Regions from separate parts of the Luteococcus sp. genome, predicted to be linked through region 2. Evidence: predicted binding sites of a transcription regulator. Region 2 holds the regulator's gene; each other region holds the start of a gene.

Region 1 (4,052 bases), on a different contig from region 2:
GAGCACCCGGACCTTGCCGGGGCGGGCTTGTGTGGCCAGTCGGTCCAGGCAGTGGAGGAAGGCCGCCAGAGTCTTGCCAGAACCGGTGGGAGCCACCACGAGGGCGTGCCGGCGGCTCCCGATCGCCTGCCAGGCGGCGACCTGTGCCGGTGTGGGATCCGCGAAGACCTGCGAGAACCACGAGCGGGTGGCGGGGGCGAAGCCCGCCAGGGAGTCATCGGCACGCTGGTTCATGTGAGCCATTGTGACCGGTGGTCCTGACAGTTTCCTGCCTCCGCCACCCGCAGGGATGGTCGGCCTTGGTGGGTCAGCGCTTGCGCGCCTGCTTGGCGTCCTTGAGCGCGGCCTCCTCGGCATGGTGGTCGATCACGTGCAGGCGGACACGCTCCATCGCGGCTTCACGCTCCGCGTCGAAGTCCATCGGCTGCACCTCGGTGCGCGCCTGCGCCATGGCCCGGTAGAGCACGGCCATCAGGATGATCCAGACCGGTGCTGCGGCCAGTGCCAAGCGGGAACCGGGATCCAGTGCCAGCACGACGAGCATGGCGGCGAAGAAGGCCAGGCCGGCCCAGCACATCACGCGCCCGGCGGGCATCGGGTAGGTGGACTCGGCGTGGCGCTCGGGGTGCCTCTTCAGGTAGGCGAGGTAGCACACCAGGATGAAGCCCCAGACGGAGATGTAGAGCACCGAGGAGACGCCGGCGACCAGGGCGAAGGCATCCATCACGGTGTCGGACAGCATGACCAGGACGATGGCCGGGGAGATGCAGGCCGCGGTCAGCAGGAGTGCCCGGAAGGGGATGTGGCGGTGGTTCAGGTGTGCGAAGCGTCCTGGGGCATTGCGCTCGCGCGCCAGGCCATACATGATGCGCGAGGTCGAGAAGACACCGGAGTTGGCGGACGAGGCTGCCGAGGTGAGCACCACGAAGTTGATGATGTGGAAGGCGAGGCCCACGCCGATGAAGCCGAACATCTCCACGAAGGGGCTCTTGTCGGGGTCGATCAGGTCCCACGGCATGACGGCCATGATCACCGACAGCGCGCCGATGTAGAAGATCAGGATTCGGGCCGGAATGGAGTTGATGGCCTTGGGCAGGTTGTGCATCGGGTCGGCGGTCTCGGCCGCGGCGGTGCCCGCCATCTCGATGCCCTGGAAGGAGAAGATGGCGATCTGGAAGCCTGCCAAGAAGCCCATCAGGCCGCGCGGGAAGAAGCCGCCGCGATCCCACAGGTGGGTGAAGGAGGCAGCCGGGGTGCCGGCCATCGGGGGCTGGAAGTGCGTGATGGCCAGGTAGCCACCCACCAGCACCAGGGCCACGATGGTGATGATCTTGATCATCGCGAACCAGAACTCCAGCTCGCCGAAGAGCTTGACGGCCACCATGTTGAGCGCAGTCAGGGTGATCACGACGATGAGGGCCGGGATCCACTTGGGCAGGTCCGGGAACCAGACGGCCAGGTAGCCGCAGATGGCCACGGTGTCGGCGATGCCGATCACCACCCAGCACATCCAATAGGTCCAGCCGACGTAGAAGCCGGCCCAGGGGCCCACGAGGTCGGTGGCGAAGTCCGCGAAGGACTTGTAGGCGAGGTTGGACAGCAGCAGCTCGCCCATGGCCCGCATCACGAAGTAGAGGAAGAAGCCGATCACCAGGTAGACCAGCAGGATCGAGGGGCCAGCGAGGTGGATCGTGCGTCCGGCGCCGAGGAACAGGCCGGTGCCGATGGCTCCGCCGATCGCGATCAGCTGCAGGTGGCGGTTCTTGAGTTCACGCTTGAGCTCGTGCTCGTGCTCGTCCCCGTCAAGGACAGTGGCCCCGGACGTGTCCGGAGACTCGGTCCTGGTCTTCTGGGTTGCCATGGCATCCCCGTCATTGGGTTGCATCTGTGAGTACCTTCCGTCATGGGTAGGGGGATCCTCCGCACCCGTCCACTCGTCGGCTCTGACGCATGCTGGCACGAAGGACCACCGGTAGGTCTTCTTTCAGGCTAGCCATCCAAGCGGTCGATTCACGGGATGACGAGGCAAATGTTGCAGATCTCACGCCGGTGGGCCCACCGGGGGCGCCGGGTAGGCTGATCGTCATGACGGGATCCTGCAATGAGTGAGACCGAACTGTGGCGGCGCATGGCGCAGTGGCTTCCTGAGGGCACCGTCGAGTACTGGGCGGAGATGGTGGTGCTGGCAGAGTTGGACGGGTGCACCGTCCGTGAGGCTCTAGCTCAGGGAGTGCCGGCTCAGGCCATCTGGCGAGCCGTGTGGGCAATGCTGGAGCTTCCGCCCAGCGCTCGCTGAGCCAGGGCCGCGGCCCCGTCCCGGGGAGCGGCGCCCCAGCAGGGTGTGGCTGGCCTGAGGGGGCGGCAGCGCGCCACATTGTTGCAATCGAACAATTGTTCTAGGCTGGGCGCGTCCTACCGATCAGACGCAGGCAAGAGCGCTGAGGGCTTGTCCACATGGCAGGTTGTCCACAGCGGCGGCACCGACGTGAAAAATTGTCAGAGCCGATTCCTAGAGTCCTCGGTGAATGCAGGACACCCCATTTCGACCGGGCAGGTGCCCGGACCAGGAAGGAAGGCCGTCATGGCTGTTGCAGACCGCACGAAGGCTCTCGAGGCCGCATTGGCCCAGATCGAGAAGCAGCACGGCAAGGGGAGTGTGATGCGTCTGGGTGACGAGACCCGCGTCCCGATCGCCTTCATCCCCACCGGTTCGGTCTCGCTGGACATCGCACTCGGCATTGGCGGGCTGCCCCGCGGCCGCATCGTCGAGATCTACGGTCCTGAGTCCAGCGGCAAGACGACCGTCGCTCTGCACGCCGTGGCCAATGCCCAGAAGGCGGGTGGCATCTGCGCCTTCATCGACGCCGAGCACGCGCTCGATCCCGACTACGCCGAGAAGCTCGGTGTCGACACCGATGCCCTGCTGGTCAGCCAGCCCGACAATGGTGAGCAGGCCCTCGAGATCGCCGACATGCTGGTCCGTTCGGGAGCCCTCGACCTGATCGTCATCGACTCCGTGGCCGCCCTGACCCCCCGCGCCGAGATTGAGGGCGAGATGGGTGACAGTCACGTCGGTCTCCAGGCCCGACTGATGAGCCAGGCGCTGCGCAAGATGACCGGTGCCCTCAGCCAGGCCGGAACCACCGCAATCTTCATCAACCAGTTGCGCGAGAAGATCGGCGTGATGTTCGGTTCGCCCGAGACCACCACCGGCGGCAAGGCGCTGAAGTTCTACTCCTCGGTGCGTCTGGACGTCCGCCGCATCGAGACCCTGAAGGACGGCACGGAGCCCGTCGGCAACCGCACCCGCGTCAAGATCGTCAAGAACAAGGTGGCCCCTCCCTTCAAGCAGGCCGAGTTCGACATCCTCTACGGCCAGGGGATCAGCCGGGAGGGAAGCCTGATCGACATGGGTGTCGACAAGGGTGTGATCCGCAAGGCCGGTGCGTGGTTCACCTATGGCACCGACCAGTTGGGCCAGGGCAAGGAGAATGCCCGCAACTTCCTCAAGAAGAACCCGGAGGTGGCGGACGAGATCGAGGCCAAGATCCTCGCTGCCCTGGGCATGGGGGAGCAGCCCGAGGAGAAGACCGACGAGGTGCCCGAGGGTATCGATCCGGTGACCGGCGAAGTCGCCTTCTGAGGCGGACGTAGCCCCGGATGAGTCACCAAGGGTTCGGACGACGGCCTGCGCGGGAAGCTCCCGCGCAGGCCGCTGGTCCTGACGCCGACCCGATGGAGGTGGCGCGCGAGATCGCGCTGCGCATCCTCACCATGCGCGACCACTCCCGTCAGGAGCTGGCGGGCAAACTCGATGCCAAGGGCGTGCCCGAGGACGTGCGGGACGAGCTGCTGGATCGCTTCGAGGAAGTGGGCCTGGTCAACGACGAGAGCTTCGCCCAGCAGTGGACCCGAGCCCGTCGGTCCAGCCGCAAACTGTCGAAGATGGCCGTGCGGCGTGAGCTCCAGACCAAGGGTGTCGACCGAGACCTCATCGACCAGACCTTGGACGAGATCGACCACGACAGCGAGGTGGCCCTGGCCACCGAGCT
Region 2 (4,052 bases):
GCTGCACGGGCCGCCCCACCGGCATGGCGGGCTGCAGCGGCCTGGCCGCTGGCCCACGCAGGCGCCCTTCTCCGCGACGACGGATCGATGCCGGGGTGACGGCCGGGATCCTCGCGACAAAGGTTGCACTCATGACTACTCCTCAGGTCTGGACAAACCCTGCCGCGAGCCATCCGCCCGTCGAACAGGTGTTCGATGCTTGAACACTAACCTCGATCCCCGTCGCAATCAAACGATTGTTCGATTGCGACCGAAAGCTTCAGGTTTCGCGCTCGCGACCGAGTCAAACAGCCCCCTCTGACAGTTTTGCGGCGACTGGCTCCAGACCGTCCACGAGAGGCCGCTCGTGCGCCCCGGGAGCTGGCGGGGAGTACCTCGAACAGATGTTTGATTGGGAGCGGTCGTGCGCACTAGTCTTGTTCCATGGCAAGTGGAATGAGGGGCAAGGCACAGGCGCGTCGACCCGTCGGGCGTCCCAGTGACGAGGAGGTCCGCAAGGAGCTCTCGCGCGGGCGCAAGCTGGTGGAGCCCAGCGTCGACGGCATGAGCCCACGCCAGCGCCGCGTGCTCGAGGTGATCCGGGAGAGCCTGGAGACCCGGGGCTATCCGCCCAGCATGCGCGAAATCGGCGAGCATGCCGGCCTGGCCAGCTCGTCCAGCGTCTCGCACCAGCTCAAGCAGCTGGAGTCGCTGGGCTACATCCGCCGCATCCCGGGCCAGCCGCGCGCCATGGAGGTGCACCTACCCCCGTCCATGCTCCCCACCGAGGCCGAGGCCAACGACCCCACCGACGTGGGCGACAGCTTCCCCACCGCCGTCAACGTCCCGATGGTGGGACGCATCGCCGCCGGCGGGCCGATCCTGGCCGAGGAGCGCATCGAGGAGGTCTTCCCCCTGCCCCGCCAGCTGGTGGGCGAGGGCACGACCTTTCTGCTCGAGGTCCGCGGCGACTCGATGGTCGACGCCGCCATCTGCGACGGCGACTGGGTGGCGGTCCGGCAGCAGGACGATGCCGACAATGGCGACATCGTCGCGGCGCTGCTCGACGACGAGGCAACCGTCAAGACCCTCAAGAAGACGCCTGGCCAGGTCTGGCTGATGCCACACAACGAGCAGTACTCCCCCATCGACGGCAACCACGCGAGGATCCTCGGCAAGGTCGTCGCGGTGCTGCGTCGCGTCTGAGGCGCGCCCTCCGCGCCTATGAAGAAGGGGCCACCCACGGCGCGTGGGCGGCCCCCTCGACATGCTCGAGGACTATCCCTCCTGCAGACGCCGCAGCGCTCCGACGGCCACCTCGCGCTCGGCTGTCATCCAGAAGTCGGGCATCGAGGCCCGCAGGAAGCCGCCATAGCGTGCCGTCACCAGCCGGGGGTCCAGCACCGCCACCACGCCCCGGTCGGTGACGCGACGCACCAGGCGCCCGGCACCCTGGGCCATCAGCAGACCGGCATGGGTGGCCGCCACCGACATGAAGCCATTGCCGCCGGCCTGCGTCACCGCCTCCTGACGGGCCAGCACCAGCGGGTCGTCGGGGCGCGGGAAGGGGATCTTGTCGATGATCACCAGCTGGCAGGTCTCTCCCGGCACGTCGATCCCCTGCCACAACGAGACCGTGCCGAACAGGCTCACCTCCGGGTCGACGGCGAACTGGCGGGTGAGCTCCGACAACTGGGCATCGCCCTGGCACAGGACGGTCATCTTCGGCAGCTGCTGGCGCACGTGCTTGGCGGCGGCCTCCGCGGCGCGCTGGGAGCTGAACAGCCCCAGGGTCCTGCCACCCGCCGCCCAGACCAGCTCGGCGACCTCCTCGAGCACCTCCGGAGCCGTCCCGTCACGCCGGGGCCGCGGCAGGTTCCGGGGCACGTAGAGGATGCCCTGCTTGCGGTAGTCGAAGGGGGTGCCGACGTCGAACCCGCGCCAGGCCAGCGCATTGTCCGGGTCATGCTGGTCACCCACCAACCGGTCGGCCTTGCGCAGCCCGATCTGGCCCGCCACCTGGGTGAAGTCGCCGCCGATCTTGAGCGTCGCCGAAGTGAGGATGGTCGTCCTCTCCCCCAGGACCTTCTCGCGCATCAGCCCGGCCACGCTCAGCGGCGCCACCTGTGCCTGACGGCCGAAGCGTTCCCGCTCGCTGACCCAGACCACGTCATTGCTGGACAGGTCCGCCATCCGCTCTGCAATGTCGAAGACCTCCTTGGCGGCCGCGGCCGCCTGCTGTTGCTCCGGGTCGACATCCTTGCGGTTCTTGTCGGCAGCCTTGCCTCCCAGGCCGCTGACCACCCGACGGGCCACGTCGCGGATGGACTCGAAGGCGGTCACCGCCGCACCCCCGGGCTGGGAGATGCGGGCCAGGTCGGTCTCGTCCAGAGCCACCCGCAGGATGTCGGCCGACTCCAGGAACTCCAGGCCCAGGTCGTCGCTGAGCCAGGGCAGCACCCGCTTGGCGACCCGCTCAACCAGCTGGGGGCTGAGCTCAGCCGAGGCGGCCCCGGTGACCCTGCCCACCAGTTCGTGCGCCTCGTCGATGATCACGACCTCGTGCTCCGGCAGCGCGGTGCCTCCATGCATGGCATCGATCGCCAACAGCGCATGGTTGGTGACCACCAGCTGCGATGCCCGGGCCTTCTCGCGGGAGGACTCGACGAAGCACTCCGAGCCGTAGGGGCACCGGTTGACGCCCAGGCACTCGCGCACCGGCATCGAGACCAGGCCCCAGGAGCGGGGGCTGTGGGCGGGGGCGTCGTCGCGGTCGGCGAGCTGGCGGTCCTTGAGCTGCTGCTCGGCCCACTCGCGCAGCATGATCACCTCGGCGCCCAGCACCGAGTCGGCATCGGCGCTGGACTTGCGAAGCCCGTCGGCGAGCTCGGCGCCGCCCAGCAGCGTGTCCTGCTCGTCGGCGATGCCATCGCGCGTCTTGAGCAGGCAGGCATAGTTCGTGCGGCCCTTGAGGATGGCATGGCTGGGTTCGCGCCCGGTCACCTCGCGGACCGCTTTGAGGGCATTGGGGATGTCGGAAGTGGCCAGCTGCGCCTGCAGGGCCAGGGTGGCGGTGGCGATGACGATCCGCTGGCGGGTGGACTGCACGTGCAGCAAGGCCGGGGCGAGGTAGCCCAGCGACTTGCCGGTGCCAGTGCCTGCCTGCACCAGCAGGTGTTCGCCGGTGTCGATCGCCGCCTCGATGGCCTCGGCCATCTGCTGCTGGCCGGGCCGCGGGGTCCCGCCGATCGCGGACACCGCAGCCTGCAGCACCTCGGCCGAGCTCACCTGGCTGGTGCTCGTCTTGGACGCGGCAACTTCCTGCTCCGGCTGGGCCGAGGCGGACTCGTTCTTCTTCTCGGCAGACGGCATCGGGCCAGCCTACCTGCGGACCGGGCCCGCCGTGCGGGTCACGACGGGTCCTGCACCTCGAAGGCCTTGAGCTCTCCGGCCAGGTCCGGATGCACCCGGGCCACGACGCGGGTGCCCTCGCCGGTGTGCTCGACGGTGACCAGCTGGCCGTGCTTGTGGATGCGGTCCACCAGGTCGCCACGACCATAGGGGATCAGCGCGTCGACGGAGACCTCCGGGCTGGGCAGTCGGCTCTCGGCCACGGCCCGCAGCTCCTCGATGCCCTCCCCCGTCCGGGCGGAGACGAAGACGGCCTCGGGATACTGGGTGCGCAGCACCTGCAGGCTGTCGTCATCGGCCGCATCGACCTTGTTGATCACCAGCTGTTCGGGGACATTGCCGGCGCCGATCTCGTTGAGCACCGTGCGCACGGCGTGCACCTGGCCCACCGGGTCGGGGTCGGACCCGTCCACGACGTGCAGCAAAAGGTCCGCCTGCGCCGACTCCTCCAGCGTGGATTTGAAGGCCTCCACCAGGTCGTGGGGCAGGTGGCGCACGAAACCGACAGTGTCGGTGAGGGTGTAGACGCGCCCGTCGGGCGTGGTGTGACGACGGGTCGTCGGGTCCAGCGTGGCGAACAGGGCATTCTCCACCAGCACACCGGCGTCGGTGATCCGGTTGAGGATCGACGACTTGCCAGCATTGGTGTAGCCCACGATCGC
Region 3 (4,052 bases), on a different contig from region 2:
GTGCGGTAGACGGGCCCGGCGTCGAGTTCGGCGACGAGCTCGAAGACGCTGGCACCGGTGATGGTCTCGCCGGCCATGATGCTGCGCTGTACGGGGGCCGCACCGCGCCAGGCGGGCAGCAGCGAGAAGTGCAGGTTGAGCCAGCCATGGGTGGGGATGTCGAGCACCTTCTGGGGCACCAGCGCGCCATATGCCACCACCGGGCAGGCCTCGGGTGCCTTCTGCGTGAGCCAGGCGATGAAGTCCTCGTCGCGGGGGTGGGTGGGCTTGACCACCTCGAGGCCGAGCTCTTCGGCGCGCACTGCGACGGGTGAGGGCCGCAGCTTCTTGCCGCGTCCCGACGGCGCGTCGGGACGCGTCACCACGCCCACCACCTCGTGCCCGGCGGCCACGAGGGCATCCAGACTGGGGACTGCAGGGTCCGGGGTTCCGGCGAAGACGATTCTCACCGCTCCAACCTACCGGGCATCAGACGACCCCTCGCCGCACCGAGGGCAGTGATGGGCCGCGAGCACCTGCTCAATGCTCCAACCCGCCCAGCCACTGGCCTCCCCGCCCCCCCTTCTGCCCGCCTGCCCACCGAGGGCGGTGCCAGGGCTTGGGCAGTGGGGTCTGTCAGAGCTGGGCGGTTGCCAGGGCTTGGGCAGTGTCAGGTGACGCGTTGACGTGCAGGCGCGTCGGGGCGTCCGAGGTCGATGGTGCGCGACGGGGTGACGAGGTAGCGGTAGCCCAGCGGCGATTGCCACAGGAAGTGACCCGGGAGGGGTTGGTGCAGGGACCAGCCGCCGTGGGTCTTGGCCCGGTGCACCTTCCGAGTGAGCGGGCCAAGGTTGTCGGGCCTGGTCAGTGGCCGTGCCGGTGGTGCCGACGGCGGCGATGACGGCGCGCTGTTCGAGACCGCGTCTCCGCCGGGCGGACTGGCCGGGGTTCCGTACCCGTCGGGCGGGCCGGTTCTGGACCTGCCGACCAGCTCAGAGACCGTGCCCACGCCCGCCGACACGGACGGTGACCGGGTTGGAGCCATGGTTGGGCCCGTGGTGCTGGGCGGTGGCGTCCACGCGATGGTGTGGTCCAGGTCGAGACCGGCGGAGCGCCTGGTGGAGCCGGGGAAAACCTCATAGGGGTTGCGGTACTCGATCGCCTCGCGCATCGTCGGCGGGCACTCGTAGGAGTCCGACGGCACCTGGTGGTTGGCGTCAATGACGGGCCGGACGGTGATGCGATGGCCGGGGAGCAAATGGTCGAGCCACTCGGCCAGCAAGGGTTGGAGTTTCGCTGCCCTGGCCGGGCCGCTGCCGGCGACGAGCGTTTCGTCGCTGATGTGGACGACGAGGTCCGCCCGTGGTTCGAGAGCTGTGAGCTGCGCCGGTGTGAGGGCCGGAAGGTCGATCATCCGAGCGTCGTGCAGGATCTGGGCGAGTGGCGCCTCGCCGGGCTCGACCTGGGCAACCCTTTCACCGTCGCAGCTGGCGTCCTCTCGGGTGCCCTCGACTGGCTCAGGGTTAGGCGCCGCGGCCGAATCGCTCCTGCGATCCTTGGCCGCACAGTGGTCGATGGGCAGCTCGTCCAGGAGGTCAGCCTGCAACAGGTTCAAGGCACGAGCAGGCGAGGCCAGCAGGCCGAGGGCCTGGGCGCGACGGGCGTCACGGCCACCCGGGGCACCGCCGGCAGCCAGGACCTGTGAGACCTTCTCGACTGCAGCCTCCAGACGCAGGCCGTCGGGCGCGTCCAGGACGGCGTCGACGCCGGCCACCCCATCTACCATCTGCCCGATCCACACCCCACGTGAGTCCAGGGCCGACTGGCGTCGTTCCTCCGCCTCCTCGACGGGAAGGTGTGCAAGCACGAGCCCGTCGACGAGCTCCTGCACTCGCCTCAAGGTCATGCCGACGACCTGACGGGCCAGCTGCAGATCCACCAGACCAGCCGCGTGCGCGTCCAGGACACGAGTGGCGCTCGCCATCTGGCGTCCGTGCCAAACCGGAACCCGGCCCTCCAGGACCAGGCTCCAGACGCGCGGCAACCGGTGGCGAAGATCGAGGGCATCCGCGATGAGTGACTTCACCGTCACGTCCCGCAGGTCGAGCACTGCAGCCAGCTCCAAGGTGCAGAACTCGGCCACCTGCGGGGTGCCGTCACCACCGAAGCCCACCATCCGCTGCTGCCCGGGCAGCACGTGCATCGGCACGTCGACGTGTCCGTAGAGGTCCGCGAAATGTACGGCAAGGACCAGCTCCTCGACCTCCAAGGACCGCCGCCTGGCCTTGATCTGCTTGAAGGCCTCGACCGTGGAGACGGCATCGTGCGGCAGGTCGTTCGTGACCGTCAGCGTCATGACCTGCCCCCTCCCCGAGTGACTGATTCGATACTTCATTCTATCGAACATGTGATCGAAAACAAGTGTTTGGGGAAACCTTCGGCGTGCGATCCGAATGGCAAGCGCGCTCACGCAGGTACTGCAGGAAGAGCTGGTGAACGGAACCGCCCCGCCGTCCGCCCTTTCATCGCGCGACAGCTGCGTGAGCATCCTCAACAAAGGCTTCGGCTGGTGGCCGGAGCCGCGGTGGGATGGCCCGATGCTGGAGCTGCCGGGGCGGCGCCACCTGGTCTTCTCTGGGCCACCGGGAGACCTGCGTCAGTGGCCCGGATGCGATGAGCTTGGCAGTTCAGGGCAGTCGGCGTCTCTGATGTGGCCCTCAGATCGCAGCTGGGTTCTTGCCACGGAGATCGATTGGGACTTCACCCTGCTCGCATCCTCTGCGCGCGTGCGTTCATGGCCGAGTTCGCCAAGTTCACCGCCGAAGATCAGTGCACTGAGGGGTCGCTGAGGCACTGACGGTGGCCCGGCTTCCTGGGCTCCAGCAGCGGGGAGCCCGCCATGTGTGCTTCTTCGCCAACACCCGCAACCGGGCTTCGCTCGCCCTCCACGCACGGATCGGATTCCGCGAGATCACCCGCGACTTCACGATCCCCACAGTGAGCTTCGCCGGTGGTGAAGGAGTGCTGGCCCAGTGGGATGCCGCATGTCGTGCGTGACACCTTCCGTACCTCCAAGACCACGGCGGCAGCCCCCTTCATGCTGCGATACCGAAGATCCCCAAGGACGAGGAGGCCCAAAGATGAGCCCGTTCAACCGCTCCGCCAGCCTGGTGCTGTCCGTCATCGGTCTGCTCGCCTGTTGGCGTCTGGCCTTCCACTGGTTCCCGGAAGAGCTTGACCGCGCCGGTTGGACCCCGACGGCCGTCACCCAACTTGTCGGTCTGGTCGTTCTTGCCGCACTCATGGTCGTCGGTCCCATCCGACGAGCCCTGCGGCGCACAGCTGCCGCCTGACCGGAAGGGCCACACCCTCCAGCCAGGCTCGAGGTCCTCGTCAGCGCGTGAAGGCTGCCCGCAGGTCCCGTCCGGTGTGACGCCAGGACTCGACCGAGCTCACCACGTCGACCCAGGTCACGCCAGCCCTCAGCAGGACGAGCCAGGTGAGCCCGGCGCACAGCGACCACCACACCGGCCCGTTCTCCATGAAGTGGTCGGTGGACAGGTTCGCCAGCCGGAAACGCTTGCGACTGACCGGCCACAGCCACGGGCAGCCCTGACGGGTCAACGCGTCGGTGGGGACGATGGCGTGCGAGAAGGCACCGACGCCGACACCCCAGGTCAGGGCCTGCCACGGGAAGGTCGCGGTACGCCCCGAGTCGATCAGCCAGACGACCCCCGCGAGACACATCAGCGTGTGGGCCACGGCGCTGGACTTGCGGAAGCGAATGTGCAGCGCCGCCGATCCGATGGCCAGCACGAAGGCGGCCCAGAGCGTCGCCGGCCAGCCACCCAGGCCCACGAGCCACCAGCTCAACGCTGTGAACACCACCACCCCGAGGATGCTGTGGGTGCCGTTGCGGTGGCCACCCGAGATCGCGGCGACGACGACCGTGACGGCCTTGCTCACCGGGCCCAGGCTGCGCGCGACGGTGGCGTGGCGGTGGTCGAGGTCGGGCAGCATCGCTCCCCCGGCCGCGCCCACCACCGCCAGGCAGGTGCCCGTGGTGGTGTCGG
Region 4 (4,052 bases), on a different contig from region 2:
CGATGATGTCGTCCTCCTCCGGGGCTTCGATCGAGACGGCCTGGAAGAACCGCGCCGCGGTGGACTGTGCCCCTTCCAGGTGGGCGTCCATGACCAGGAAGCGCGCCCCGCTGGCCATGACCCGGTGGTGCTCCCGGATGGGATGGCCAGCGCTGCTCCAGTGGATGGAGTACTCGAAGCCCACCAGGTCGCCCTGGGCCAGCCGTCGGGGGAGCAGAGCCTCGGCCACCACCTGTCGGCCGCCCTTCAGACGCACCTGTTCGCCGATCCGGCACCCGATGCCCGCCTCCGGTATCGGACTGTGGTGGTCCTCGCCAATGTCCAGCACGATCGGGAAGCGGTTCCAGCCGTCCTCGCCGGCGCGCGCCAGCTGGCGGATGCGCTCGGTCATGTGCAGCCGGTCCTCGCTGACGAAGTAGGTGGCCTGGAGGGTCTGGTTGGTGGAATGGCGGTTCAGGTCCAGCCCCAGGGAGTCCAGGGCCTCCATCATGTCGGGGCCGCCGTCCACTGCGGCCTGGGGGTCCAACGGCTCATCTGGTCGCCCGGCAGCGAGCGGACCAAGTGCCCGGTGGGGACGCCGAGGATCCTTTCCAGGTGCTCGATGGCCTTGAGCGAGCGGGCACGGGTGGGCAGCGAGCGCCCGGTCTGCCAGTAGCTGAGGGTGGCGATCGAGGTCGGCGTGCCCAGCTGGGACAGCCGGGTGCTCAACCGGTCCAGCTCCCCGACGGCTTGGGAGAGCACCTCGGCGAAGGTGAATTCGGTCGACCGGAGGGTCATGGCATCTCCCAGCGCAGGTGGTGGGTGCCGGCCGCGGCATTGGCGAGGGCCAGCTGGAAGAAGTCGGTCCCCTCCATGGGCTGGCCGGGGGCTCGGTCGAGGTCGGGGTCGAGGGCGCCGAGTTGGTAGCGCAGGTAGTCGGCGTGGCGGGGCAGGGTGTCGGCGAAGAGCAGTTCGAGCACCAGGAAGCTGACAGGCCGCAGCATTGCATGGGCGAAGGTGTGGACCTGGGTCTCGGCCACGGGCCAGGTCGTGGTGTGTTCCAACATGGCCATCTCGCCCAGCTGCAGGGGTTGCTCCAGCTCCAGTTCGATCAGGGTCAGCCCGAGATCGACGGAGGAGACTTGCTCGCCGATGCGGCAGCCGACGGGATCGGTCATCTCCGGCGGGGCCTGGTCCTCGTCGGCCTGCCGCACCAGGGGTATGCGGCGCAGCTGGTCCTCGTCGGCCTGGATGAGCTGGATGACGGTCTCGCGCTGCTCGTGCTGCTGGAGCGAGAAATGGGTCCGGTGGTGCACGGTCTGGGTGGTGAAGTCCTGCTGTGGGGGGAAGTCCAGTTCGGCCAGCAGGCGCGCCATGCGGTCGTCACCGTGCAGCTGGCCCAGGGCGGCGGCCAGGTGGCCGGCCGGCAGGCGCAGCAGCTGCTCCAGGACGGCCAGGGCCTTCAGCGACCCTACTCGGGTGGGGATCGAGCGGCCGGTCTGCCAGTAGCTCAGGGTGGCGATGGAGACGGGGGTGCCGGCCGCCTTCAGTTCCTGGCTCAACCGGTCCAGGGTGACGTGGCGACTGGAGACGGCTTCGGCCAGGACATCGGCGAAGGACTGGTTCCCATTCCTCTCGGCGCGGGTGATCCTTTGCTGTGGCAGGGATCCATCATCCCCCACGAATGCTCCGGAGGACATCACGGTGCCCGCGATGGTGGCGGTGCTGTTCTTTTGTCCGAGCCCATGTCTATAGTTGTCCTTGCTCGAACGGGTGTTCGATTGGCTGTCGTGGTTCCACTGCAGGGAGCCCGACCCTCTCGTACGGCCGCGGCCTGACGAGGCCCGGCCTCCTTCGAGCAAGGGATGCCCGGTGGGGTCGGCCTCGACCCCCGGCGCTGCCGGGCATCCCTGCCCGGGTCGGCACGTGTTCCCAGGACTCGTGATGGGGGGAGTCACCACGAGGAACCGGCCAGGGGAGGACCATGATGCGCAGGTGTGATGATGTCGTCGAGGTGCGGATGGGACGCATCACGCCCCCGCAGGGGGCCGTGCCGCAGGAGGCGGGCCAGGACCAGGAGGGTCCCAGCCTCTTCCTGTGGCGCAACCGGCTGTGGCGGGTGCTGTGCGTCCACCAGCGCTGGATCGAGGCGGGGGACTGGTGGCGCCCGGAAACCTGCGAGGGTGCCGACCCGCTGGGTGAGCGCGAGGTCTGGCGACTGGAGGCCGCCGACGGGCGGCTGGCCCGCCGCGGCGTCTACGAGCTGGTCCACCACGGTGGCGAGCAGTGGCGGATGCGGGCGGTGCTGGACTGATGGACCCCTTCGTGCACCTGCGCGTGGCCTCGGGCCATTCGCTGCAGTACGGCGCCAGTCATCCGGATGAACTGGTGGCCGCCGCTGCCGCCCAGGACATGGACACCCTGGCGCTGACCGACCGCGACGGACTCTACGGCGCGGTGCGCTTCGCCGACGCCTGCCAGCGTTCCGGGATCGCCCCCGTGGTGGGCGTCGACCTGGCCGTACCCCACCAACACCCTGCCCCGTCCGGACCCGCGGGGCGGCGCACCGCAGCCAAGGGTGGACAGCTGCGCGACCCCCGGCACCCGCGGGTGGTGACGATGGCCACCAGCCGCCAGGGCTGGGCCGAGATGTGCCGGCTGGTCACCCAGGCCCACCTGTCCGGTGAGCGCGGCAGGCCCGTCGCCAGCCGGGAGTTGCTGGCACGGCACGCCTCCTCGGGGCACCTGCTGGTGCTGCTGGGCGCCGACTCCCCCTATGGCGAGCACGTCCTGGCGGGTCGCCATGACCAGGCACGCGAGGAGTTGCGGCAGTGGCTGCAGGCGGTCGATCCCGGGCAGCTGGTGGTGGCCGCCACCCACCACCAGAGCGCCGAGGGGGCCAGCGGCAGCGCCCGGCATGCCGCCGCCATGGTCGCGATCGCCGACGAGCACCGGGTGGCTGCCGTGCTCACCAACCAGGTGCGGATGACCCACCGCCACCAGGCCGCCACCGTCGACGTCCTGGACGCCGCCCGGCGCCGCGTGCCCCTCGACCGGCGCAATGTGGACCGCAGCAATGCCGAGGCCCACCTCAAGCCCGGCAAGCAGATGCTGGCCCTGGCCGAGCAGGTGGCGGTGCTGGCCGGCCGCGGCCGCCACGGCGCCGCCGAGATGCTGGCCCAGACCCGCACCACCGCCCTGCGCTCCCGGCTCGACCCCCGGGCCGACATCGGGCTGGGCGAGCTGCACCTGCCCGAGTTCGAGCTGCTGGGCACCACCAGCGCCGGGGCGATGACGGAGCTGCGCGCCCGCTGCGAGGCAGGCATCGGCTCCCGCTACGTCCGGCCCACCGCCGAGCTCCAGGAGCGGCTCGGCCAGGAGCTGTCCGTGATCGGCCAGATGGGCTATGCCTCCTACTTCCTCACCGTCGCCGAGGTGGTGCGGATGGTGCGCGCGATGGGCATCCGGTGTGCCGCGCGCGGTTCGGGGGCCGGCAGCCTGGTCAACCACCTGCTCGGGATCTCGGGCGTGGACCCGATGGCCCACGGGCTGCTGATGGAGCGTTTCCTGTCCCCGCTGCGCCACAGCCTGCCCGACATCGACCTCGACGTGGAGAGTGCCCGGCGTACCGAGATCTACGAGAAGGTGCTGGAGGTCTTCGGGGGACGGCGGGTGGCCTGCGTCGCGATGATGGAGACCTACCGAGTGCGCCATGCCGTGCGCGATGTCGGCGCCGCCCTGGGCCTGCCGCCGTCCGAGACCGACCAGATTGCCAAGGCCTTTCCCCACGTGCGCGCGCGTGATGCCCGCAAGGCCTTGGAGGAACTGCCCGAGCTGCGCCACCTGGGGCTCGGCGAGACCCGGTACCAGCGCTTCTTCGAGCTGGTGGAGTCCCTCGACGGCCTGCCGCGCCATGTGGCGCTGCACCCGTGCGGGATCGTGCTGAGTGATGCCACCCTGGCCGACCGCAGCCCGCTGGAGGCCAGCCACGGGGGCTTCCCGATGAGCCAGTTCGACAAGCAGGACGTCGAGGAGCTGGGCCTGCTCAAGCTCGACGTGCTGGGCATCAGGAT

What was found. Region 2 encodes LexA, which represses DNA repair genes until DNA is damaged. Its sites were predicted from a motif close to TCGAACANNTGTTCGA; they were not measured.
Region 1: a site for LexA is predicted at 2,384-2,399, ahead of recA (recombinase RecA). Genes of this name have one in related genera too.
Region 3: a site for LexA is predicted at 2,379-2,394, ahead of ACHFFZ_RS01030 (DUF222 domain-containing protein). Genes of this name have one in related genera too.
Region 4: a site for LexA is predicted at 1,745-1,760, ahead of ACHFFZ_RS05685 (DUF6504 family protein). Genes of this name have one in related genera too.

What each region holds. Positions count from the first base shown of each region.
Region 1 covers NZ_JBHWOO010000194.1:18,503-22,554, forward strand. The annotation lists gene ACHFFZ_RS11285 (DEAD/DEAH box helicase) at 1-234, opposite strand, end outside; gene ACHFFZ_RS11290 (amino acid permease) at 308-1,861, opposite strand; gene ACHFFZ_RS11295 (DUF3046 domain-containing protein) at 2,102-2,296, shown strand; gene recA (recombinase RecA) at 2,582-3,643, shown strand; gene ACHFFZ_RS11305 (regulatory protein RecX) at 3,736-4,052, shown strand, end outside.
Region 2 covers NZ_JBHWOO010000028.1:3,158-7,209, reverse strand. The annotation lists gene lexA (transcriptional repressor LexA) at 424-1,185, shown strand; gene ACHFFZ_RS01525 (ATP-dependent DNA helicase) at 1,258-3,195, opposite strand; gene hflX (GTPase HflX) at 3,390-4,052, opposite strand, start outside.
Region 3 covers NZ_JBHWOO010000021.1:23,385-27,436, forward strand. The annotation lists gene fmt (methionyl-tRNA formyltransferase) at 1-449, opposite strand, end outside; gene ACHFFZ_RS01030 (DUF222 domain-containing protein) at 650-2,335, opposite strand; gene ACHFFZ_RS01035 (hypothetical protein) at 2,839-3,036, shown strand; gene ACHFFZ_RS01040 (hypothetical protein) at 3,120-3,332, shown strand; gene ACHFFZ_RS01045 (metal-dependent hydrolase) at 3,373-4,052, opposite strand, start outside.
Region 4 covers NZ_JBHWOO010000096.1:25,951-30,002, forward strand. The annotation lists gene ACHFFZ_RS05670 (hypothetical protein) at 1-526, opposite strand, end outside; gene ACHFFZ_RS05675 (hypothetical protein) at 487-777, opposite strand; gene ACHFFZ_RS05680 (hypothetical protein) at 774-1,679, opposite strand; gene ACHFFZ_RS05685 (DUF6504 family protein) at 1,964-2,293, shown strand; partial or broken gene ACHFFZ_RS05690 (DNA polymerase III subunit alpha) at 2,293-4,052, shown strand, end outside.